Regions from separate parts of the Photobacterium sp. SP02 genome, predicted to be linked through region 3. Evidence: predicted binding sites of a transcription regulator. Region 3 holds the regulator's gene; each other region holds the start of a gene.
The links. The regulator CRP, encoded in region 3, controls carbon source genes, mostly activating them, when cyclic AMP is high. The targets are predictions, from matches to a motif close to TGTGANNNNNNTCACA.

Region 1 (3,889 bases), on a different contig from region 3:
TGATCATTGCACCAGCAAAGCCGGCCAGGGTTGCCATCCAGCGCACAAAGCCGACCTTTTCTTTCAGCAGCAAACCCGAGCCTACGGTGGCAAACAAAGGTGATGTCATCAGCAGCGCAATGCCTTGCCAGATAGGAACTGGGTACGCCAGAGCCCACAGCCATAACTGAATACCGATAACCGACAGAAACACACGGAAGCAATGCATACCAAAGTGTTGTGTTTTCAGAGCCTGACGAAGACCGACATTGCGCAGCCAGGGAAGCATGACAAGGAGAGCAATAAAGTATTGAATCAAACCGACTGTGGTAGATGGCAAATGGAAGGTCACACTCAGATATTGCGCCATGCTGTTAACCACGGCAAACGCCATTCCGGCTGTCAGCATCCAGCAAGCGCCCTGAATAGGGTTGTGTCGATGAGTCATAAGGTGTCTTTCAGAAAAAATAATCTGGAATCATACTCTGATGAGTGCATAGAAGAAATTGTTAATTGATAAAAAAAGCCGACAAAACAGGGGGCTTTGTCGGCTGCAAGGAACTTTTAGTTTGTTATCAGATGGCGGCGTAGGAGAGCGGCATATCAGGATCGAAGGTTTCCAGCGTATTTTGAGTATCAGCCAGCAAGCTGATCGCTGAGTCTTTCTGTTCAACCAAAGCGGCTTCAACAATATCTGACAGCGGATAGCTCGCCATATTCATGTTAATCAGTGCCACCTGGAGTGGTGGCAGGCTCGGGTTAAATGCTGCGTTCTCGGCATACATGCCTGAGAACAGCCGGCCATCTTTTGCTTTCAGCGCAACTCCCGCATAGTTTTTACTGTATGGCGCATGTGATTTATCTGCCGCTTTACAGGCTGCTTGCAGCAGCACATCATCGGTTTCGAGCTTCAGCTTATGTGAGCTGTCTGATAATAAGAGCTCGGTGATACCCAGATCAGACGGGCCAAAGGACTCCGGCAGGTATTCCTGCAGTGCTTTGGGTGAACGCTCTGGCAATTGCACCATGATGCTTTGTGCCGTTGTCAGTTCATTCATGAACTGCCGGCAATGTCCGCAGGGGGAGTAGTTGACGGTAATGTCGGTAATACCCGTTTCGCCTTTCAACCAGGCATGGCTGATTGCAGACTGCTCTGCGTGAACCGTTTGTGACATAGAGGTGGCGCTGAATTCCATATTCGCACCGAAATACAGGCGACCTGAGTTTCCGCGGGCAATGGCACCCACATGGAAGTTGGAAAGAGAGGCAATCGAGTAAGCCGCAGCCACTTTCAGTAACTGAATACGCAGATCTGCATCCGTCAGTTGACTGTCTTCCATTAACTGTTCGAATTCTTCTTTGCTCAGTGTGGCATCAAAACTCGGAGCGGTAATGATAGGCTTAAGCGCCTGTGACAATGTGTGTGGCAGGTGCTCTAAAGCGTCCATTACTTCGGTGCGCATACTGATTCTCCTTAATGTATTCACTTACGCATTGTAGTGCGTAAAAGAATAGATATAGTGATCTCTGTCACCATTAAGGGTTGTTTATTTCATCTCATTTGCAAATTAGTGAGTGGTTTCACACGATCGATGAGATAAGTGTATGTATTTAAGTACTCAGTAAAGCGGTCTGGCTGTGCTGGTGTTGTAAGGGCGTTACACAGCAAGACCGCTAAAGAAGCAATGAGTGGCTTTGTTGTCAGTGGAAGACAGACAATAGCAGCGGATAGATTATCGGGGCGAGTATGGCGGTAATGACACCACAAAGCACTAAGGCCAGTGAGCTGAACGCACCATCTTTGTAATTTTCCTCAGCAGCTTTGGCTGTGCCTAATGCGTGTGCCACTGTTCCCATGCTTAATCCTTTGGCCATAGGATGGGTGATGTTGACGAGCTTAAACAACGGATAACCCAATACGGCGCCAAAGACGCCGGCGATCAGAACCATGACGGCGGCCAGCGACGGCACACCGCCAATTTGTTCAGCAACCGCCATAGCGATGGGGGTGGTCACGGATTTAGGCAGAATGCTGGCAGTAAGCTGTAAATCAGCGCCAAGAGCAAGGGCAATTGCTGTGCCGGTAATCATTGAGAGTATGCTGCCAAACAGGCTGGCCGTGACTATGACTTTCCAGCGGCTGCGAATTTGCGGCAATTGCTCATAAAGAGGGAAAGCAAGGGCAACGACAGCGGGTTCCAGCAGGTAATGAATCCATTTGTTATCATCGAAATAGACGTCATAAGGCACATTAAGCGCCAAAAGCAGCGGAATGATCACCACCAGACAGAGAAGTAACGGATTAAGAATGGGGTGCTGGAAGCGCTTGGATAATTGACGGGCAAGAATAAAAACAATCAGCGTAACGGCTAACCACATCAGTCAGACTCCTTGCGCTGTACATACCAGCCAACAAATAACAGAACCACCAAACTGCTGCCTATGGTGCTTACCAGAACAGGCAAGGCATTGGCTCTGAGCAGATCCAGATAATTGACCAGCCCGACACCCACAGGCACAAACAAAATAGCCATATGGCGAATAAACAGATGACAGCCGGGTTTAGCCCAGTTGGGCGGCAACAGGCCCGCAGACAGAGCTGTGAAGAGAAATAACATGCCGAGAATGCTGCCGGGGATGGGGATCTGAGTAAGAGACTGAAATCCTTTCCCTACCATCAGAAAAATGGCAATGATTGCAAATGAACGCAGATAGCTCATATACGTCAGGATGATGATGAATGGTGCCGCAATGATACAAAATGGATGAGATCTACACCACATTTCTTTGTGGCTGTGTTGATCCTGGTCAGCTTGTTCACAGGTTTGAAACGATGACGATTGCAATGCCGGCGGCAGCAAGCAACAACACAGACAGTTTATGCATCAGGCTGTGTTTTACTATGTGCTCTGTTGCGGAACTATGCGGTCGGCTGGTTTTAACCGTTGTGATTGCCGGCTGTGGCGACGGTTTGGACGGCAGCGTCTCGGGTTGTCTGAAGCGATGGATATGGCGACAGGTCTCTTTCGGCAGAGGGACGCGAAAGCCAAAATGGGGGAGCACCTCGATTGGAATAGCCATCACACCGTTAACTGTCAGCTTGCGGCGAAGCGAATTGAATATCGAAGCCAGGTCGATTTTTTGTATGTGCGACATGGAATCCTGCGGAAGAAATGTTTTATCAGACAATGATTTATGGCTGATCACCTCTCCGGCAAAGTAGCACAGAGCTTCAAGCAGGCGTGACTCATGCAGCGTCAGGGCGGTCTCTGATTTATCAGGCCAGACGAGCAGCCGCAGATCGGGTTCAAAATCCACCCTGGCAAATCGATAACACCGGGTGAGAGACTCAGTTGCCATAATAATCACTTTTCCAATTTACTGTCGGCATGCTGTCCCTGTGGCATCTGGCAGTAAAACATCATTGGCTTGATGGTGGCTTATGTCGCCAAGCGCCTCCATGACGCATGACACAAAGCGGGTACTTATTAATTGTTATTGGCCTTGCGTTGAAGTTCAAACTACCGGGGCAGGAAAAGTGTCTGAAAAAAGAAACCCTGACCATTCTGAAGGTCAGGGTTGCGAAATTACTGAGCAAGATCAGCGCTCTGTAACGATTTGCCTTTCTGGCATCCTGGCTGTGTAATTACACCAGCTTGCCTACGTAATCGTACACGGCCTTCAGGATTTTCATTTTTCTCTCATCGCTTTGGTGTTCCATCGCGATAGATTCGAGATTTTGCATGTAAGCCGGCAGTTTGGTTTCGAAGTAATCCTGACAATGATACTTCCACTGCTGCTGTTCCTGATGACTTAGCGTTAACGGGAAATTACGGGCGCGGTAACGGAACAGCAATGGCTTGATGCGTTTGTCGTCCACATTCAGCTCGAGTTTGCCCAACTCTTCAGG
Region 2 (3,889 bases), on a different contig from region 3:
CTGTGTGCCTCGGCTTCAGTATTTTGCTCGCCAAAGGTCATGGTACCCAGGCCGATCTGGCTCACTTCAAGGTTTGAATGGGGGATCTTATGGTATTTCATTTGCCCTCCTTGGACCGCAAATTCTCCCTGACTATAACCTAGGAAAGGGTTACTGAGAAGCCGCAGTAAAATGAAGCAGTTATCCCAAAGGCTGCACGGTCAAACCTTGCTGATAAGCGAATGTTCGCACATAGTTAAAGCAGTTCCTTTGAAAAGGTGTGATCATGAAACTGTCCCAATTCAAGCACTGGGTAAAGTCACCCGGAGAAGAAATTCCTAAGTGCGTACTGACCAGCTATGCCGGTCGGGCAGACTATCTGATGGAAGTTGAATATAAACATCATCTTGAGCCATTAAAGGATGATGATGACAACATGCTGCATTTTCAGACCATGGAGCAGGTGCGGGATTTTCTGCGGCCGCTTGGGATCAAGTCGATCACATTAAGGACGATTGATCCTCATGATGAATTCTCACTGGATGGTAAACCTGAGTGTTGCCAGGATGACATGACGATCAATGTATAGCCCGCTCTGTTATCAGAGCATAAAGTGGCGTTTGAGCAGTTCGGCGGTGAACTGGGTTTTGAGATAAAAGCCCCGGGGCAAGGTTTTGATCGGGTGACCGTCTGCGCCGTAAGCATCGGTCTGCACTCTGCTGTTGGCGGCTTTGGGCCTCAGCTGCAGGACTTCGCCGTGACGGGCCGTAATCTGCTCCACTTTACCCAGCACTATCAGTTCCATCAGCTCTTCCCAGTCCTGGCGTAACCGGGCTTCTTCGTCGGCAGATGGACTCCACAACAGAGGAGAGCCGACATGGCGTGCAGCAAGCGGAATTTCACGCTCCCCTTCAACAGGGATCCACAGGACCCTGGCGAGCTTGTGCCGGATATGGCTGTTTTCCCAGTTTACGCCCTGCAAGCCAATCAGAGGGGCAACACAGACAAAGGTGGTTTCCAGCGGTTTGCCCAGATGGCTGATGGGGATAGTTTTGAGTTCAATGCCCAAATTGGCGAAATCAGGGACGGGCTGGCTGCCTGCCGTTGCCCCCAGATGCCATTCCAGCAACTGGCCCACCCAGCCTTTATCCCGGCGTAAATCCGGTGGGGTGATTTGTCCTGCCTGCTCAGCCAGCTCGCCCAGGGTACAGCCGGCCAGCGCCTGTGCCCGGCTGAGGAGTTCTGATTCTGAGGTCGGAGCGGGTCGTCTGGAGATCGTCATTAGGATGAGTAACTTTTCGAAAACTTGGCCATGTATTTTAACACAGTTGAGACGCTGTGCAGGTGAATGACTATCCGCTTGATCAGGTTGTTTGTGTTGGATCCTGGGATGAAGATATCCACAGGTACTTTTTTGAACAATGTGAATATTGTATGAGCTGGACGTATCTACAGGGTTTTGCGCAGTATTTAAACGCTTTTGCGGTGCTTATTTAACCGTTAATTATCGAGGGGTGTGGATAAAGCCAAGGGTGGTTGATCTTTAACCAGTCGCAATGATCCTCTGGAAACCGGTTGAGGCTTTAGCTGTATTTTAAGTTGGTTGTTGTTTTAAGTATTTGAATTTAAGTTATTTGTTGTTTTTTCTGTACTGGGGTGGCAATTGTTTGGATCCTGCTTTATTGTTGATTAAATGGACAATAGAAGAGCTTCTACACACAACTATCCACAGAAAGCGTGAATAAATGTGGGAGAGGTCTCATTTCTTTGTTTATAACCTCTGAATTCCTCTTAAGTTATCCATAAAGTGAGTGCTAGGTAGGAAAAAACAGTGATTGATGACAATGAATGTTTACCCTGAGGCTAATTCTGTGAAAAAATCACTGTTAATTGATATTTTTACTTGAGGTCGTCCAGTGATTGATGGCGATGGATATCGCCCTAATGTGGGGATAGTTATCTGTAACAGCCATGGCCAGGTATTTTGGGCTCGACGATATGGACAACACTCTTGGCAGTTTCCACAAGGCGGTATTGATGAAGGGGAAACCCCGGAACAGGCCATGTACCGTGAACTGTATGAGGAAGTGGGTCTCACCAGAAAAGACGTTAGGATTCTGGCATCCAGCCGTCATTGGCTGCGATACAAATTACCTAAACGTCTGGTAAGGTGGGATTCCAAACCAGTTTGTATCGGACAAAAGCAAAAATGGTTTTTGCTGAGTCTGGAATGCGATGAGTCTAAGGTGAACATGCAGCGTGGCAGTACACCGGAGTTCGATGGCTGGCGTTGGGTCAGCTACTGGTATCCGGTTCGTCAGGTTGTGTCCTTTAAACGGGACGTTTATCGCCGGGCGCTGAAAGAGTTCGCGGCGATGGCGATGCCTTTCAAGGAGCGCAAGGAACGCAAGTTAAAACGTAAACACAAGCGGAGTTAACCTAGGGAAAGTAACGCTTATGCTGACCCAGCTAAGAGAAATTGTAGAGAAAGTGGCCAGTGCTCCGACATTACTCGAGGCGCTGGATCTGCTGGTCGTCAGTATTTGCCAGGCAATGAAGACTGAGTGCTGCTCAGTCTACATTGTTCATGAACACCGCAAGCAATATATGCTCATGGCTACCCAGGGGCTGACCAAGCCTTCTTATCAGGTCGGGCTTGGCTTTGATGAAGGTCTGGTCGGTCTGGTTGGCCGTCAGGCTGAACCTGTCAATGTGGCCGATGCGCGCCAGCATCCTAACTTCAAACATATCCCGGGCACCAACGAAGAAACCTTCCGCTCCTTTTTCGGCACCCCCATTATCCATCAGCGCAAAGTCCTTGGCGTATTGGTGATCCAGCAACGCGATATGCGTGAATTCACTGAAAGCGAAGAATCTTTCATGGTCACGCTGGCCGCACAGCTGGCGGTGATTCTGGCGCATGCCAAAGCGCAGGGGATGTGGCCCGGCCATCGTGACGGACTGCATTTAACCGGTTCGGCGGCCTCAACCGGGGTTGCCATCGCCAAAGCCTGGTGGGATGACAACCAGCCCCGGCTGGAAGCCGTATCACCTGCCTCCTGTCTGGACAGAGAGTTTGAACAGGAACGCCTGAGCATTGCCATTGAGATGGCGAGTAATGAGTTTCGCCGGTTGCGAAAACGCTTTGACAGCGAGCTGCACAAAGACACTCTGGCGATTTTTGATCTGTTCAGCCACCTGCTCAATGATCCCATGCTGCGTAAGGATCTGTTTGCCAAAGTCGCTGGCGGCGATCAGGCCGAATGGGCCGTCAGGCAGACAGTGGAGGCCTACTCGGTTCGCTTTGCCAATATGAAGGATGACTACCTGCGCGAACGGTCGCACGATATTCGCGAACTTGGCCAGCGCCTGCTGTTTTTCCTTCATAACGAAGAGGGAGTCGAGCACCAGTGGGATGCCCCTATCGTCCTGCTGACCCGTGAGCTGACCGCCGCCATGCTGGCCAGTATTCCGCGAGATAAACTGGCTGCTGTGGTGGCTCAGGAAGGTGCCGCCAACTCCCACGCGGCGATTCTTTCCCGGGCGCTGGGCATTCCTGCCATCATGGGCGTCGATTTTGTCCCGGAAAAAGTGCACAACGCTCTGGTGGTGGTCGACGGTTATCGCGGCGATCTGCTCATTGAACCCAACCGGCAGATTCTGGCCGAATACAAGCGGTTACTGAAAGAAGAAAATGAGCTGACGGCTCTGGTAGAACAAGATCTGGATAAAGCGGCGGAAACGGAAGATCAGGAAAGGATCTATCTGTATCTGAATGCCGGATTAAGTGCTGACACCAATATTGCTGTCAACAAAGGGGTCGATGGTGTCGGTCTGTACCGCACCGAAGTGCCATTTTTACTGCAGCGCAGTTTTCCGTCGGAAGAGGAACAGGCGGCTCAGTACCGCT
Region 3 (3,889 bases):
GGGCTTTGTCGAAGCCTCAGCCGACAAAATCTTCGAAAGTACCAATATGTGATGCAGCCTGGCTGACAAACACCTTAAACAGCGGCCTTCTGGTCGCTGTTTTTTTAGCTCTGGTATCTTGGTGTCAGTGCTGCTGATCCAAAGGCAGCATCCAGGCATCACTGTCACGACTCAGGATCCCGGCGTGCAGACCGGCTTCCTGTTCCAGTAACTGGCGCGGCGACTGAAACCCTGTCATCTCCACTGATGCTGTGAGAAAACGGCCCATAGTGACCACAGGGCGGGTTGGCAGCTGGCTGTGCTGCGCATTCGGGGCAAAACGTTCGATATCCATATCGCGACATCCACATAAAACTGATATGCCAAATGTAGCAATAGGAATGAGGAAGGCAACTGAAAAACTGTGAGGTGACTAGAGGAACCTGATGCAAAGCCGGGGGATGGTGTGCAAATGCAAGAAAAGCCGCACGGGCGGCTTTTCTGATACTCACATTGGCTGCATCACAGCTGAGTGATCAGCGAGTGCCGTAAACCACTATGGTTTTGCCGTGGGCAGAAATCAGGTTCTGCTCTTCCAGCATCTTGAGGATGCGGCCAACGGTTTCACGGGAACAGCCAACGATTTGACCGATTTCCTGACGGGTGATTTTGATCTGCATCCCGTCCGGGTGGGTCATGGCATCAGGTTGTTTGGCCAGATTTAACAGCGTCTGGGCAATACGACCGGTCACATCCAGGAACGCCAGGTCGCCAACTTTCTGGCTGGTGACTTGCAGACGGCGCGCCATCTGAGCAGACAGTCGCATCAGAATATCCGGGTTGACCTGGATCAGCTGACGGAATTTCTTAAAGGAAATCTCTGCCACTTCACATGGTGTTTTTGCACGAACCCAGGCAGTACGCTCCTGGCCTTCTTCAAACAGGCCAAGCTCACCGATGAAGTCGCCCTGGTTGAGGTAGGACAGAATCATCTCTTTGCCTTCTTCGTCCTTGATAAGAACGGCAACGGAGCCTTTAACGATGTAGTAGAGGGTCTCTGCTTTCTCGCCAGCGTGGATCAGTGTACTCTTTGAAGGGTACTTATGAATGTGGCAATGAGAAAGGAACCACTCCAAGGTTGGATCTGTTTGCGGTTTACCTGGAACCATATTACTAACTTCCTCTGCAGTGTATTGCCCAACAACGTCATTCCTTGAATTGGGGTTGGGTATAACAATATCATTGTTTGCCAACTAGGATATTCAGTCAACGGCTGGGCTGCAAGCGCATGTGAACATTCAGTCCAAGAGTTTAACTTTTTTCGACACGCATTGCTTGATATTGGGTGACGATAAATGCACATTTTGGACGCATTACTGTGCACATGATCACACAGTTGTGACTTAGTTTTTAAATGCGGGTTTGAGTAGTAAGGAGCATCGCATGCAATCACGTGTTAAATGGGTAGAAGGTTTGACTTTTGTCGGCCAGTCAAACTCGGGCCACAGTGTGGTCATGGACGGTAACGGCGGCAAAACGGCGCCGAGTCCGATGGAACTGGTGCTGATGGCAGCCGGCGGTTGCAGCTCTGTCGATGTGGTCGACGGCCTGAAAAGTGCCGGCCAGGCCATCACGGCCTGCGAAGCCAACATGACCTCAGAGCGCCGCGAGCAGGCGCCGCGTTATTTCACCTCGGTCAATCTGCATTTCGTGGTGACTGGCCATGATCTTGATGAAGCGCTGGTGGCCAAAGCGGTCGGTGATTCGCTGGAAAAATATTGCTCTGTGTGCCTGATGCTGGGCAAAGGTGTCACGCTGACACATTCTTATGAAATCGTCGCCGCTTAATGGTGTTTCGGGAAAGCCGCGCCGGTTTTCCCCCTTATTTTTCGGTGAGCAGTATGATCATCCCCTGGCAAGAATTGGACTCAGAGACACTCGATAATTTGATAGAACACTTTGTCCTGCGCGAAGGCACGGACTATGGCGAGCGCGAGCTGAGTCTGGCGCAGAAGGTCGCCAGAGTCAGGCAGCAACTGGATAGTGGCGAGGCAGTGATTATGTTCTCTGAACTCCATGAAACGGTTGATATTAAACTGCGCCGTTCACTGAGCGCAGAATAAAGCTGCCATAATGAAAAGCGGCAGCAGAAAACGGAAGCTGACGCCGATGCACGGGCCCGTGAAACTTGACTGCTTTCTCTGGCCCTGTTACTAACTGATTCCGTTAGGATTAACGACAAGGTATGTCATGTCTGCAAAACACCCGATCATTGCAGTAACAGGTTCCTCCGGAGCAGGAACGTCCACCACCTCAGAAGCCTTCCGTAAGATGTTTAACATGTTGAACATTCATGCGGCCTGGCTGGAAGGGGACAGCTTCCACCGGTTCACCCGCCCTGAAATGGATGTGGAGATCCGCAAAGCCAAAGAGCAAGGCCGTCATATCAGTTATTTTGGCCCGCAGGCCAACGACTTTGCTCAGTTGGGCAACTTTTTCCGCCAGTATGGCGAAGACGGCAGCGGCAAGTTTCGCCGTTACCTGCACACCTTTGACGAGGCTGTGCCGTATAACCAGATGCCGGGCACATTCACCCCCTGGCAGGATTTGCCGGAAAATACCGACCTGCTGTTTTATGAAGGACTTCATGGCGGTGTGGTGGACGGCGATGTCAACGTGGCACAGCATGTGGATCTGCTGATTGGCATGGTGCCTATTGTCAACCTGGAGTGGATCCAGAAGATCGTCCGTGATACCCGGGATCGCGGCCATTCCCGCGAGGCGGTGATGGAGTCGATTGTCCGCTCAATGGATGATTACCTGAATTACATCACGCCGCAGTTCTCCCGTACCCATATCAACTTTCAGCGTGTGCCGACAGTCGATACCTCGAACCCTGTCAGTGCCAAAGCGATCCCCAGTCTGGACGAGAGTTTTGTGGTGATCCGTTTTCGCGGCATCAAGAACGTGGACTTCCCGTATCTGCTGGCGATGATTCAGGGCTCGTTTATGTCGCGCCACAATACCCTGGTGGTGCCGGGCGGTAAAATGAGCTTTGCGATGGAGCTGATCATGCGGCCACTCATCCAGCAGTTAATTGACACCGGCAAGATCGGTTAATACTGACGACACAACAACGCCTGTTTGCAGGCGTTGTTGTGTTATGCCCCCAGTTTGTCCCGGAACCAGGCCGGCACAGTGTGATCCAGCCAGAAGCTCGGCGCCCGCCAGGTGCCGCTGACAAATCCGACGTGGCCGCCATGCCGGGTCAGGTGATAGTCAATGTGCGGCGGCAGCGGTTGCCTGGGGATCACGGCCTCGGTCATAAAGGGATCGTCGGCGGCATGAATCACCCGCAACGGCGTCGTGATCTGGGCCAGTTTGCCCAGTCCGCTGCAGCGCTGGTAGTAATCCTCGGCATTGCTGAAACCATGCAGGGGCGCGGTGACGGCATCGTCAAACTGGCGCAGCGAGCGGATTTCAGTGATCTGCTCGCTCTGCAAGGGCAGCAGACCAGGTAATGACGCCATTTTTTTCAGCATGTTTTTCTTCATGGAATCGAGCAGGTAGCGCTGATAGATCCGCGAAAATCCTTGCTGTATCCGGTCAGAGCAGGCCGCCAGATCCAAGGGGGGTGAGATGACCTGAGCGGCAGTGAGTTCCGACGCGGCGCCGGTTTCGGCAAGATAATTGACCAGCATGTTCCCGCCCAGCGAGACACCGACCGCCAGCAGGGGATTGTGGGGAAAACGCTCACGCAGATGGCGGATAAAAAAGGTGGCGTCAGAAGTTTCCCCCGAATGATAGCTTCTCGCCTGACGGTTAATTTCGCCGCTGCAGCCGCGAAAATGCATCATCACTCCCAGCCAGCCCTGCTGTCTGGCGGCAAACAGCAGGCTGTGGGCGTAGG
Region 4 (3,889 bases), on a different contig from region 3:
GTTTTGACGGGTGGCAGCTCAGCAGGTTGAATGCCTGCATCATCTCCGCCGCCACCGCACGCAGAAAGCAGGCCAGCCAGAAACAGGCTCAGACCAAGTCTCAGATAGGTGCGCATAACATTTCCCCTGAATACTCAATGCAGCACGTGTTGTACCAATCTCATGGCCGATCATAGGCGGCTGGATTGGTTTCGGTGTTTGGGCTGAGTATAGGTAAGCGGCGGGCAGGGAAATGTAAAACCCGACCGGTCGTCTCATCTGTTGAGACAGCATCTAAGAATTGAGACGACCGAAAACAGGGTGGGGCTGAAGAGTCAGCTTAATCAGGCAATCGACAGGTATTTGTGTGTCTGGATAGACAGACGCCAGTTACGGGCAATGCAGGTTTCAATACAAAGCTCGGTGGCTCTGGCTTTCTGGCTGATGGGCTGCAGGGCGATGGTAACCTTGTCCTGCAGCGGCACACCGGCTAACAGCGCATCTAACTGGTCGATATCTTTCTGTGTTCCGACAGGGTGCTTGATTTCATTGGCGCGTGACAGTGCGCCGGGCAGAACCGGCAGCTTGCCTTTCATGTTAATTTTCGGCGAGACAGTCACCCAGGTATTGTCTGTGGCCAGCACCTCGTAAGTGCCACTGGTTTCAATCTGGCAACCAAAGCCGTTGGCTTCCAGCTGTTCAGTCAGCGGACGTAAGTCATACAAACAAGGTTCGCCACCGGTAATCACGACATGACGTGCGGTGTATCCCTGCTCAATCAGCAGGTTGACAATGCCGTCGGCATCCAGAGACGTCCAGCTTGGCGAGTCGCCCTGTTTGGCAAGCATAGCGCTGACGTTAACTTCATCCTGAGGCTCGGCGCTCCAGGTTTGTTTTGTGTCACACCAGGCACAGCCGACAGGGCAGACTTGCAGACGGACAAAGATAGCCGGCACGCCTGTGAAAACACCTTCACCCTGGATGGTTTCAAATATTTCATTGATTTTGTACACGGCTGACCTCAAAACAATCAATCAAGTTAACGCGAAAAGGGGGTTTTTGTACCCTGAACCTCAAAGGGCGCGTATTATGTCAGAACCCTGCGCCATTGTCTCTAGAGCCACATATCTTTCAATCATGCGCTTGTTTGCCTGGCCCGGTAACGCGAAGGCCAAAAGGGACAGGCGGGTCGTGACTGGGTTCACGTCCTTGGCACAAGGGGCTTCACAATTACTTCGCAAAGTAAAAAAATTCAACTTCTTGCGTATTCGTTAACCTTTGAGGATCCAGAGCATGTATGTCGCTCAACCCGGTCATATCGATCATATCAAAAGAAACAATGCCGGAAGCGTCTACAAACTTATCGATCAGTATGGGCCTATTTCCCGCATCGAGCTGTCGAAAAAGAGCCAGTTAGCGCCAGCCAGTATTACCAAAATCACCCGAGAGCTGTTTGACGGGCATCTGATCAAAGAAGCTGAAATTCAGGAATCAGGCAATCGTGGCCGTCCGGCCATTGGCTTAGTGCCCGATAATGATGGCTGGCAATTTTTAGGCATTCGTCTTGGCCGGGGGTACCTGACTATCGCGCTGCATGAGCAGGGTGGCGATATCCTGTTCGAGGAGCGTCAGGATATCGAAGAGCTGGCGCAAAATGACGTGTTGCAAAAGCTGCTCGGTGAAATTGAATCTTTTTTTGCCCGTCACGCCAAGCAACTGGATCGGATTACTGCGATTGCGGTTTCTTTACCGGGCTTAGTGAACTCCGACAAAGGCATGGTGCTGCAAATGCCGCACTACGATGTGAAAGATTTGCCGTTAGGCCCGGCCATTCATGAAGCAACGGGTCTGCCGGTGTTTATCGGCAACGATACCCGTTCCTGGGCACTGGCCGAGCAATTGTTCGGCAATGCCAAAGATGTGGCGAATTCTATCCTGATCTCCATTCATCATGGGGTGGGAGCCGGTATCATTCTGGATAACAAAGTGCTGCAGGGCCGGATCGGCAACATCGGCGAGCTGGGCCATATTCAGATCCAACCTGATGGTCTGCCCTGTTATTGCGGTAATAAAGGGTGTTTGGAAACGGTAGCCAGTTTGCAGGCCGTCAGGCAGCAGGTGAAATCCCGTCTGGCCCTGGGTGAAGCCTCTTCTTTGTACGGCAAAGAACTGACGATCGAGACCATCTGCGAGGCTGCGGTACAGGGCGATCCGCTGGCTTATCAGGTGATCACTGAGCTGGGCTTTCACTTAGGCCGGGCGATTGCCATTATGGTCAATCTGTTCAACCCTGAGAAGGTGCTGATCGGCGGGGAGTTTAATCAGGCTAAATCGGTGTTGTATCCTGCCATTCTTGAGTGTGTGAAGAGCCAGTCTTTGCCTGTATACAATCAGGATCTGCGTATTGAAGAAACCAGTTTTTATACCCAGGCGACCATGCCTGCCGCCGCGCTGGTGAAGCAGGCCATGTATGACGGTCACCTGCTGGTGAAACTGATTGAGGAAGGCTAGCCGCTTTCAGATGCAACTTTGGTAAAACGCAGCAAACTACCCGTTCGCTGCGTTTTTTATGTGTGTTAACTACGATTCAGCCAGACTGAAAGTAAGCGCCCGGCAACTAGGAGAACCTTCATGAAAACGAACAAAATCACTGTGTTTTATGACGGCGCCTGCCCGACCTGTGTCCGCGATCGGAAATGGTATGAATCCTGGTTGGGAAAGCATCCGCATCTGGTGGAATGGTACGACATTACCGGTCAGGATGAAGCGTTGGCCGCGATGGGCATTGTGCCCTCTGAAGCGCTGAGAGAGCTGCACGTTCAGGACAGCGACGGGGCGGTTCACAAGGAAATGGATGCCTATATACTGCTGCTCAGACAAATCTGGTGGATGCGGCCTGTGGCCTGGTTGATGGGGCTGCCCGGCATCAGGCAGGTGTTATCTGCCGCCTATCGCCGCATGGTTGATCAGCGGTTAGCCCGTGAGGGCCGAGGCTGAAGGGCTGGGTTATAAATCGTCGTGTCTGAGTTCTTCATCAATCACATTGTGCAGGAAAGACAGCGCTGCACGATGATCGTTCCTGCTCATAAACCATTGTTTTTGGTTGGTTTCTAAAGGCAGAATTTCAAGCCATCGCTGGCAGACCCAGGCCATGTCAGTAAAATCGGGGTCCGGATAATTCGCGGCATAGTCGGGGTATTCATCGAACAAGGCTTCCAGACTATTGGCTATGGGCTTGTCGATGAAACGGGTAGAGCTGGGCGTCCAGTTTTTTATCGCACTGACCTCACCAAATCTCAGGCCGTCTTTTTCCTGCCAGTGATTGTTGATCACGAATTTTTCTACGCCCCGTATAGTGATGCCCAGTAATCCGTCAGGTAATTGTTCAAAATCTTCGATTTCGACCCGGGTGCCGAAGTGACACAGCGAATCACCATCTTTCATGCACAAGCCAAAACCATTGCCTGAGGACATCGCCAGTGTCACTAATCGGGTATAGCGGGGCTCAAAAATTCTCAGCTTACTGACACCTCCCGGCAAGACGTAGAGCCTGAGCGGGAAAAGGGGTAACTGCATCATACTTAACCTTCTGACAGTATGTTTGTCATAGGCCGCAGATTGTTCAGGGATACTGTACGGCCTTACCATGACTCTTACATAGAGTATATCTGGTCAAACATGAGGATCTGTCTGTTTTTCGATATTAGTTCAATGATTGTAAAATGGCGGAAACAAGTTTATTAAGCTCCTGATTACGAATGATAAATGGCGGCATGATGTAGATAAGTCGGCCGAATGGACGAATCCAGACACCATTGTCTACAAAACTTTGCTGTATCGTGACCATGTCCACAGGTTCATACAATTCCACCACACCAATTGCGCCGAGCCAGCGGACGGCTTTTACTTT

Region 1: the regulator CRP is predicted to act here: its motif matches at 1,550-1,565, upstream of cdd (cytidine deaminase).
Region 2: the regulator CRP is predicted to act here: its motif matches at 1,726-1,741, upstream of rppH (RNA pyrophosphohydrolase).
Region 4: the regulator CRP is predicted to act here: its motif matches at 1,170-1,185, upstream of mlc (sugar metabolism global transcriptional regulator Mlc).

The regions. Positions count from the first base shown of each region.
Region 1 is NZ_JASJOJ010000012.1:77,967-81,855, forward strand. It holds gene P0Y67_RS07835 (DMT family transporter) at 1-427, opposite strand, end outside; gene cdd (cytidine deaminase) at 555-1,442, opposite strand; gene P0Y67_RS07845 (CidB/LrgB family autolysis modulator) at 1,681-2,358, opposite strand; gene P0Y67_RS07850 (CidA/LrgA family protein) at 2,358-2,699, opposite strand; gene P0Y67_RS07855 (winged helix-turn-helix domain-containing protein) at 2,797-3,339, opposite strand; gene sbcB (exodeoxyribonuclease I) at 3,626-3,889, opposite strand, start outside.
Region 2 is NZ_JASJOJ010000004.1:117,994-121,882, forward strand. It holds gene P0Y67_RS03180 (NADP(H)-dependent aldo-keto reductase) at 1-101, opposite strand, end outside; gene P0Y67_RS03185 (DUF6482 family protein) at 266-568, shown strand; gene mutH (DNA mismatch repair endonuclease MutH) at 581-1,261, opposite strand; gene rppH (RNA pyrophosphohydrolase) at 1,896-2,417, shown strand; gene ptsP (phosphoenolpyruvate--protein phosphotransferase) at 2,437-3,889, shown strand, end outside.
Region 3 is NZ_JASJOJ010000028.1:16,380-20,268, reverse strand. It holds gene P0Y67_RS13245 (DUF1338 domain-containing protein) at 1-52, shown strand, start outside; gene P0Y67_RS13240 (hypothetical protein) at 125-334, opposite strand; gene crp (cAMP-activated global transcriptional regulator CRP) at 516-1,148, opposite strand; gene P0Y67_RS13230 (OsmC family protein) at 1,423-1,827, shown strand; gene P0Y67_RS13225 (YheU family protein) at 1,881-2,102, shown strand; gene P0Y67_RS13220 (phosphoribulokinase) at 2,230-3,099, shown strand; gene P0Y67_RS13215 (hydrolase) at 3,141-3,889, opposite strand, start outside.
Region 4 is NZ_JASJOJ010000031.1:2,422-6,310, forward strand. It holds partial or broken gene P0Y67_RS13880 (hydrogenase expression protein HypA) at 1-116, opposite strand, end outside; gene queE (7-carboxy-7-deazaguanine synthase QueE) at 324-992, opposite strand; gene mlc (sugar metabolism global transcriptional regulator Mlc) at 1,273-2,490, shown strand; gene P0Y67_RS13895 (thiol-disulfide oxidoreductase DCC family protein) at 2,611-2,976, shown strand; gene P0Y67_RS13900 (LON peptidase substrate-binding domain-containing protein) at 2,986-3,555, opposite strand; gene bioA (adenosylmethionine--8-amino-7-oxononanoate transaminase) at 3,683-3,889, opposite strand, start outside.